Regions from separate parts of the Cobetia sp. MB87 genome, predicted to be linked through region 2. Evidence: predicted binding sites of a transcription regulator. Region 2 holds the regulator's gene; the other holds the start of a gene.

Region 1 (4,415 bases), on a different contig from region 2:
TCAAGACTCTGGGTAGTTCGCTGATGATTGCCATGCTCGGTCTCGGTGGCCTGTCGCTCGCCGGTTGCGAGGACGAAGGCCCGATGGAGAAGGCCGGTGAAAAGATGGACAACGCCGTCGAGGAAGCCGGTGATAGCGTCGAGAACGCCACCGATAGCTGAGGCTCGGCTGCCAGCGCCGCGATGAGTCGCCGCTGATCTGAGTCGTCACCAGACACAAGAAGGCCCCGCCTCCCATGAGGCGGGGCCTTCTTGTGTCTGGCTCGGGGAGAAAGACGTCCGCTTATGCCGAGGCGGGCTGCTGCTCGCGCTGTTGCTTGCGGTCCGCGACGGCGGCGTCATAGGCGCGGCTTTCCTCGGCTTCAGTGGCGGCGCTGAAGCGCACCAGCAGCGCGAACAGCGAGATCACGATCACGCCCATGCCCAGGTACATCAGGCCTTCCTGGTAGGTCAGTTCCTCACTGCGGAACAGGAAGCCCGCGGCGACCGCGCCTGCGTTGCCGCCCGCACCGACGATACCGGCCACCGCGCCGAGTGCCTTGCGATTGACGAAGGGCACGATACCGAAGGTGGCGCCTTCCGCCATCTGCACGAAGAGGCTGAAGACCAGCATGATGCCGATGGCCACCGCGAGGGTTTCCATCTGAGCGAAGCCGACCAGCGCGACGCCTTCACACAGCAGCGCGATGAACAGCCAGCGCACGCGGCCCTTGAGGCCGGACTGGCGGGCGAACAGGTCGGAGAACACGCCGCCCAGGGTGCGGGCGAACAGGTTCATCAGGCCGAACAGACCCGCGATGAGACCGGCGGTGGCGAGATCGAGATCGAAATGATCGAAGAAGTAGATGGCGGCGACGTTGTTGATGGTCAGCTCGACCCCGAAACAGGCGCCATAGACGAGGAACAGGGCCCAGACGCGAATGTCGCGTGCCGCCGCGCCGAAGGTGGCGCGCATGCTGTATTCCTTCTCGGCCTTGGGCAGCTCACCACGCTCACGCAGCTCGCTGAAGTTGCCGTCCGGCGCATCCTGGGTGAAGAAGTAGTAGGCGAGCCCGGTGAGGAACAGCACGATGCCCGGCACGATCATCGCCAGACGCCAGCCCAGGGTCTGCTCGACGCCCAGCATCAGCAGGCCTGCCATCACCAGCGGCATCAGCATCTGGGTGGTGCCGCCGCCCAGGTTGCCCCAGCCCGCCGTGGTGGCGTTGGCGGTACCGACCACATTCGGGCCGAACATCACGGAGGTGTGGTACTGGGTGATGACGAAGGAGGCGCCGATGGCACCGATGGCCAGGCGGGCCAGGAAGAAGGATTCGAAGCTGTCGGCGAAACCGATGCACATCACTGGCAGCGAGCCGAGGCACAAGAGCCAGGTGTAGGCCTTGCGTGGCCCGATGCGATCACACAGCACGCCGATGGCGAGACGCACGATCACCGTGATGGCGACCGAGGCGATGATGGTGTTGCCGATCTGGGTCTTGGTCAGGCCAAGGTCGTCACGCACCACGGCCATCAGCGGCGCGATGCCGAACCAGCCGAAGAAGCAGACGTGGAACGCGAACCACGACATGTGGAAGGCGCGCATTTGCGGGGTGTTGAAGCTGAACAGCCGGATGCGGCTGGCCTTGTTGCGGATATCCATGAGTGGGCTCCTGATTCAGCGTCGGTGCCGGGCACGAAGTCAGGTGTGCTCGGCGAGTGGTCGAACGGCTGTGAATGAACGACAGCAAGGGCGCCTCGTCTTTGAGGGGCCTGGTTCGACGCACTCGTACTCCGAAGAGCCTGGTCCACGTCATGGATAGCGATGGCAGCAGTCGGTGATGCCATGGTTGCCGGCAGCAGAGCGTCTGTGCGGCAAGTGACAGGAACAAAGCAAGTAGCGCGCCAGTTGCGGGGGTATGGTCGGGACAAGTCCCAGAAGATCAATGCCTTGGCGATGGCAGTGGCTTGGCCTGCGCAGGCGGTATCACGGGATGGCTGCCCACTCGATGCGCGCTGGCGGTGCGCCGGCAAGGCGCGAGGTACCAGTCTGGCGCACGCGAGTGGCGTTGAGAGCGCCGGCAAGGCGCGTGCCTCATTGCAGTGCAGCGGCGCTTTCGGCTCGACGGCTGCGAAGGCCCTTGGCCGCAAGGTTGCACCAGATTGCGGCACGAATCCTGCTTGGGTGTACCGCAAGACTCATGCCCGACTCAAGGAAACCTGACATGCCCGTGACCGTGCTGATCGTCGATGTCCGCAGTGAGCGCTCTGCCGCGCTGGAGCAGGCGCTGTTGAGTGCTGGCTTCGAGGTAGCGCTGCGCGTTGACGAGCACGAGGACCTGCACGCGCTGGTCGAGCAGCATCAACCCGATGCGGTGATCATCGACGCCGATCTGCCCAGCCGCGACACCCTGGAGCATCTCGGCCAGCTGGGGCGACGCTATCCCAAGCCGATGATCATGCTGGCCAGTGAAGATGCCCCGGACCTCGTGCGTGAGGCGGCCGGCGCCGGTGTCTCGGCCTATGTGGTGGACCACGTCATGCCAGCGATGGTGCGCAGCATGGTCGAGGTCGCCATCACCAGCTTCGAGGCGCACCGTGCGCTCAAGGGGGAGCTCAACCGTACCCAGACCACATTGGTGCAGCGCCGCAGCGTCGATCGCGCCAAGGCCGTGGTGATGGAGACGCGCGGGCTCAGTGAAGATGCCGCCTACCAATACCTGCGCAAGACCGCCATGAACCGGCGCCTGGCCCTGCATGAGCTGGCCGATGAGCTGCTCAAGGCCGCGCGACGGCGTTGAGCCGGTCGCCGTACTGTCCTTCTCTCTCGATCGTTCAAGAGGTGTGCGTGATGCCCACAGATGTACCCCTGAATGGCCATCAGCTGACGCTGGGCCTGATGCCACTCAATGATGCCGCGCCCTTCGTGGTCGCTGAGCAGTTGGGGCTTTTCCGCGAGGAGGGGCTGGCGGTGACACTCAAGTGGCAACCTTCGTGGGCGGCGTTGCGCGATGACCTGCAGACCGGTGTGCTGCAGGGCGCGCAGATGCTGGCGCTGATGCCGCTGACCTCGACCCTGGGCCTGGATGGTCGCGCCACGCCGGTGATCAGTGCCATGACGCTCAATCTGGGCGGCAACTCCATCACGCTGTCACGCGCGCTGATGGCCACCCTCGGCGAGGATGGCCACGACCTCTCCAGTCCGTTGCAGGTCGCGAAGGCGCTGGCGGCGCATGTGCGCGAGCGCAAGCAGCGCGGCGAGCCGCTGCTCAAGTTGGCCAGCGTGCACCCGTTCTCCTCGCATCGCTATCTGTTGCGCTACTGGCTGGCAGCGGGCGGCATCAATCCGGACCGCGACGTCGAGATGCGCGCCGTGGCACCGCCGCTGATGGCGGCACAGCTGGCCAGTGGCGCGCTGGATGGCTTCTGTGTCGGTGAGCCCTGGAACAGTCTGGCGGCGGCGCAGGGCATGGGGCAGGTGGTGGCAGGCAGTCACGATATCTGGCGCTTCGGGCAGGAAAAGGTGCTGGGCGTGCGCGAGGACTGGGCGGAGCAGCATCCGCTGGCGCATCAGGCGCTGATTCGCGCGCTGCTCAATGCCTGCGCCTGGCTGGACCGCCCCGGCAATCGGGCGAAAGCCGCCGAGTGGCTGCACGACGAGGGCATGCCGGAGGTGCCGATGAGCGTGGTGACACGCGGGCTGGAGGATGTCGATGTCGAGCAGTCGGTGGAGGAGTTTCAGCAGCACAACCCTGGCTGGACCATCTTCCATCGCTACGCAGCCAACTTCCCGTGGCGTTCCCAGACTCGCTGGTACATCGCCCAGATGCAGCGCTGGGGGCATCTGCAGGGCTTCAATGACGAGGATCTCGAGGCGACGCTGACACGTTGTGTGCGCCCGGACCTCTACCGCACGGCGGCCCGCAAGCTGGGCATGGTGGTGCCGGTGGCGGATGAGCGCAGCGAAGGCACGCACCCGGCCCCCTGGTGGCTGAGCGGCGAGGCGGGCCAGGTGCCGATGCCGGCGGATGGCTTCATCGATGGCGCGGTCTTCGAGTGACGTTTCGGCTGCGCGCCTTGCAGCCCCCTGCGAGCAAGGGCTGTCAGGGCAACCGCCGCCATTGAGCGGATGCCGGGGAAACCTGACGGCTCAGACATGTTGGCAGTGCGGTTGTGATATTCTCATCGCACTGCCAGCACCGCGTCAGGGGATCGCATGACCACTCGCAAGTCTCAGATTCGCAAGGACAATGTCGGCCGCATTCTGCTCGCCGCCGAAAAGATCTTCGCTCTCAAGGGCTATGTCGGCGCCAGCATGGTCGATATTGCCGCCGAGGTAGAGCTGCCCAAGTCCAATCTGCATTACTACTTCAGCACCAAGGAAGCGCTGTATCGCGCGGTGCTCGATGGTCTGCTGGCGCTGTGGAAGGAAGATGC
Region 2 (4,415 bases):
ATCGATGGAAACCGCGATGCGCCGGCGCGCCGGGCTGTCCTTTTCGAGCTGATCGACCAGTGGCGCCAGCAGCATGCCGGGCAGATTGTCGATGGCATAGTAGCCAATATCTTCCAGCGCCTGGAGCGCGATGGACTTCCCGGAGCCGGAGCGGCCGCTGATGATCACGATCTTCATGAAGTGCTCTCCAAGGGCGAGGTCAACGTCGAAAGAATGCAGGGGTGGGGCAGAAGGCTGCCCGCTATCAGTGCGCTGTACGTCGGCCGATGGGAGGCCAGCAAGACGAAAGCCCGGACGATGTCCGGGCCTGTCATTCAGCGCGCCGGTAATTCGGCGATGGCTTGGGTCAATGCCTCAAAGAGTGCACGCTGGCTGTCTGCCTGGCGCAGAGCCGAGCGATTGGTCGGGGAATTGAGCAATTCCGCGACCTGCCCGAGCAGCGTCAGATGGGTCTCATCCGCTTCCTCAGGTACCAGCAGCACGAACAGCAGATCGATGGGTTCTCCGTCGATGGCATCGAAGTCGATGGGTTCACCGAGCTTCAGAAACGCAGCGATTGGCGTCTTGCAATGCGGGCTGCGTGCATGGGGCACGGCCACACCGTGGCCAATGCCGGTCGACCCCAGTCTCTCGCGCCCGATCAGGCGCGAGAAGACTTCCTGGCTATCCAGGCTGGGAATGTTCTGTGCGATGAAGGTGCTGAAGAATTCAAGCACCCGCTTCTTGCTCCCCCCGGGGACACCGTAAAGCGTGCGCTCGGGGGGAAGGATCTGATCAAGTGTCATGGCTGAAGGTCAACGGGTCCCGGTGCCCTGAGAGCGAGCCTGGGACTTTTCCTTGTGTTTGACCAGCTGGCGATCCAGCTTGTCGGCGAGCGCGTCGATGGCAGCGTACATGTTGGGGTCTTCTGCCAGGGCGTGGAGGTCAGCGCCTGCCGCGTGCAAGGTGCAGGCAGCCTGCTGGCGCTCCTTCTCGATCGACAGTGTCACCTGAACATTGGTGATGTTGTCGTAATGCCGTTCGAGGCGAGCGAGCTTCTCGTTGACGTAATCGCGGAGAGGATCGGTAAGTTCCACATGATGCCCGGTGATATTCACTTGCATGGACACGCTCCTTTATCCAGCGGGTTGCCATTCAATTGTAACCCTTTTTGACTACGAGCAAACCCTGATCGGACGCTCTGCAACAGGCTTGACGGCCACCGTCTGGTGATGTTTTCGCACCCTTGCCAGTGGCGTCAGATGTCGTGAGCGTCTGTACCGACAATGCCCAAGCTTTGCGCAAAGATCAACGCTGCGCTGCATCGTGGCTCAGTGCTTGTCTTCAACTCAGTGAGGGGTAACGGAGTGGACTTCAAGGCAGCGTCTGATGGGTGGTGCGTGAAAGACGCGCAAGAAGGCGGGTTTTCGTCGCCAATCCCTGCATGTACGTCGCCTTTCAGGCGCTTCGATTGTGTGGAGCAAGCGGCCTGTCGGAGAGGTCATCAAGTGTTATCCACGTGCAACAGGCGCAAAAGTGACTTTAAAAACATGCGATTGACGGAGAATGGCACTACCGGAGCGGCAGATTTTTGCCATCATCCTGTGCTCCGTCATTGGCCATGATGGGGCATTGACGAGCGGTTGGCGGGGTGACAGGGCGCGCGACAGGCGCCCGATACCCGCGAAGTCAGAAGCTGGCGAGCGGAAGATCCAGCGCTTGAAGTTGGCGGCGGCTGCCATTGCAGAGGTGAGGGCATGGCAGCCGCAGGTGACGCGTCAGGCCAGACGCTTGCGCTCGCTGGAGGACGGGATGCCCATCGCTTCGCGATACTTGGCCACGGTACGGCGTGCGACCTCGATGCCATCGCTGGCGAGCAGATCGACCAGTCGAGAGTCGGAGAGAGGCTTGCGGGCCGGCTCTTCCGCGATCAGCTTGCGGATACGGGCACGAATGGCGGTGCTTGAGTGGGCGTCGCCACTGCCACTGCCACCGACCTGGCTCGAGAAGAAGAACTTGAGCTCGAAGACGCCGCGCGGGGTGTGGATATACTTCTGGGTCGTGACCCGCGAGATGGTCGATTCGTGCATCTCGACCACTTCGGCGATGTTGGCCAGAATCAGCGGCTTCATGCCTTCCTCGCCTTGCTCGAGGAAGTCGATCTGACGCGCCATGATCTCGCGGCCGACCTTGAGCAGGGTGTCATTGCGCGATGACAGGCTCTTCATCAGCCAGCGCGCTTCCTGCAGGTTGTCCTTGAGGAAGGTGTTGTCGGCGGACTTGTCGGCACGCTTGATCAGCGCGGCGTATTCCGGTTGGATGCGCAGCTTGGGCAGCGCTTCCGGGTTGAGCTCGACCTGCCAGCCATGGCGGGTATGGCGCACCAGCAGATCAGGGATCACGTAATCGCTGGCGGGCTCGCCCCAGGCGGATGCCGGACGCGGATCGAGCGCGCGCACCAGGCGGATGACGTGATCCAGCTCGTCATCGTCAAGGCTCAGGCGGCGCTTGAGCAGCTTGCGGTCATCGTTGCCCAGAGCCTCGAGGAATTGACGTACCAGGCGTCGCGCCTGCGCCAGCAGCGGCAGGTCATCCGGTAACAGTGCCAGTTGCAGCAGCAGACACTCGCGCAGATCACGGGCGAAGACGCCGGTCGGGTCGAATTGCTGCAGACGCAGCAATACCTGCTCGAGCTCGGAGGCCTTGAGGCCGGGCAGGCCCTGGCCACGCAGGCCATCGACCAGCTCGTCGAGTGACAGGCTCAGATAGCCGGCTCCGTCGACGGCATCGATCAGGCTCTCCGCCATCTGGCGTTCACGACCATCGAGGTCGGTCATCGCCAGCTGCCAGCGCAGGTGGTCCTGCAGGCTCTCGACACTGGTATTGCGATCGAAGTCCGGCCCTTCTTCGCTCCCGCTGCCACTGCCGGAGCTGGTCAGGCTACCGGCGTGGTCCTGGTAGAGGTCCGACCAGTCACTGTCGAGGGGGTATTCCTCGGGAATCTCGCTCGAGGAGTCGGCAGTGGAGATCTCGCTCGAATCCTGTGTCTCGACGACATCCAGCGACTCGTAGTCCTCGTCGAGCTCCAACATGGGGTTGGACTCGAGGGCTTGCTGAATCTCCTGACGCAGGTCGAGCGTCGACAGCTGCAGCAGCTGGATCGCTTGCTGAAGCTGCGGCGTCATGGTCAGCGAGGTGCCGAGGCGGAGTTGCAGGGTGGGTTTCATGGAGTCAGTCAATTCACGGCAAAGGAACGTGCTTACTACGCTATACCGTGACTCGGGGCACTGACAAGTGGTTGCCGTGAATATTCAAGCAACTTGCATGCCATGTTTCCACCAAGGTGGTATGGACGTCATGCATGCGTCTGATGTCAGACATGAAAAAGCCGCTACGCGATAAAATCACGCAGCGGCTTTTGAAGCTTTCGCCTCCGGTGGGGCTCAGCGTATCTGCTGACCCTAGAGCTTGAACTCGTGGCCCAGGTAGACGTCGCGCACCTGCTGGTTGGCCAGGATGGAGTCCGCGTCACCGTGGGCGATGATCTGGCCATCGCCGACGATATAGGCGGTATCGCAGATATCGAGTGTCTCGCGCACGTTGTGGTCGGTGATCAGCACGCCGATGCCACGATCGCGCAGTTGGCGCACGATGCTCTTGATCTCGCCCACCGAGATGGGGTCGACGCCGGCAAAGGGCTCATCGAGCAGCACGAAGTCCGGCTCGGTGGCCAGTGCCCGGGCGATCTCGACCCGTCGACGCTCCCCGCCGGACAGGCTCATGCCGGCGCTGGCGCGGATGTGCGTGATGCTGAATTCCTCGAGCAACTCTTCAAGGCGTGCCTTGCGGCCATTGCGATCCAGGTCCTTGCGGGTCTCCAGAATCGCCATGATGTTGTCGGCCACCGACAGCTTGCGGAAGATCGATGCCTCCTGCGGCAGATAGCCGATGCCGGCGCGTGCACGCTGATGCATGGCGGCAGCGGAGAGGTCCTTGTCATCGATGGAGACGTTGCCGGCATCGGCGCGCACCAGCCCGACGATCATGTAGAACGAGGTCGTCTTGCCGGCGCCGTTGGGGCCCAGCAGGCCGACGATGTCGCCCTGGCGGATCTCCAGCGAGATGTCCTTGACCACCTTGCGGCCCTTGTAGGCCTTGGCCAGATGGCGAGCGCTCAGCGTACGCGGAGTAGCAGTCATGACTCAGTTTTCCTTGCTGGCATTGGCGCCACGCGGCGTCAGAGTCATGTGCACGCGACCGCCTTCGGTCTGCTGTGCCGTCTTGCTGTTGTTGGCGTTCACCTGGCGCTTGTCGAGGAAGTACTCCACGTAGCCGCCTTCGAAGGTATCATCGCCTTTTTCGAGCCGCGCATTGCCGACCAGCTCCACGCGACGCTCCAGTGCATGGTAGCGGATGGTGTCGGCCCAGCCCTTGAC

The links. Region 2 encodes sigma-54, which starts transcription at its own class of promoters, with help from an activator protein. Its sites were predicted from a motif close to TGGCACNNNNNTTGCTNT; they were not measured.
Region 1: CDPAHKCJ_RS10660 (NarK family nitrate/nitrite MFS transporter) is a predicted target of sigma-54. The motif match lies at 1,869-1,886, and genes of this name have one in related genera.

What each region holds. Positions count from the first base shown of each region.
Region 1 is NZ_VFBC01000008.1:261,717-266,131, forward strand. It holds gene CDPAHKCJ_RS10655 (hypothetical protein) at 1-161, shown strand, start outside; gene CDPAHKCJ_RS10660 (NarK family nitrate/nitrite MFS transporter) at 283-1,641, opposite strand; gene CDPAHKCJ_RS10665 (ANTAR domain-containing protein) at 2,204-2,779, shown strand; gene CDPAHKCJ_RS10670 (CmpA/NrtA family ABC transporter substrate-binding protein) at 2,830-4,038, shown strand; gene CDPAHKCJ_RS10675 (TetR/AcrR family transcriptional regulator) at 4,195-4,415, shown strand, end outside.
Region 2 is NZ_VFBC01000007.1:127,347-131,761, forward strand. It holds gene rapZ (RNase adapter RapZ) at 1-177, opposite strand, end outside; gene CDPAHKCJ_RS06605 (PTS sugar transporter subunit IIA) at 315-785, opposite strand; gene raiA (ribosome-associated translation inhibitor RaiA) at 795-1,103, opposite strand; gene CDPAHKCJ_RS06615 (RNA polymerase factor sigma-54) at 1,758-3,206, opposite strand; gene lptB (LPS export ABC transporter ATP-binding protein) at 3,441-4,178, opposite strand; gene lptA (lipopolysaccharide transport periplasmic protein LptA) at 4,182-4,415, opposite strand, start outside.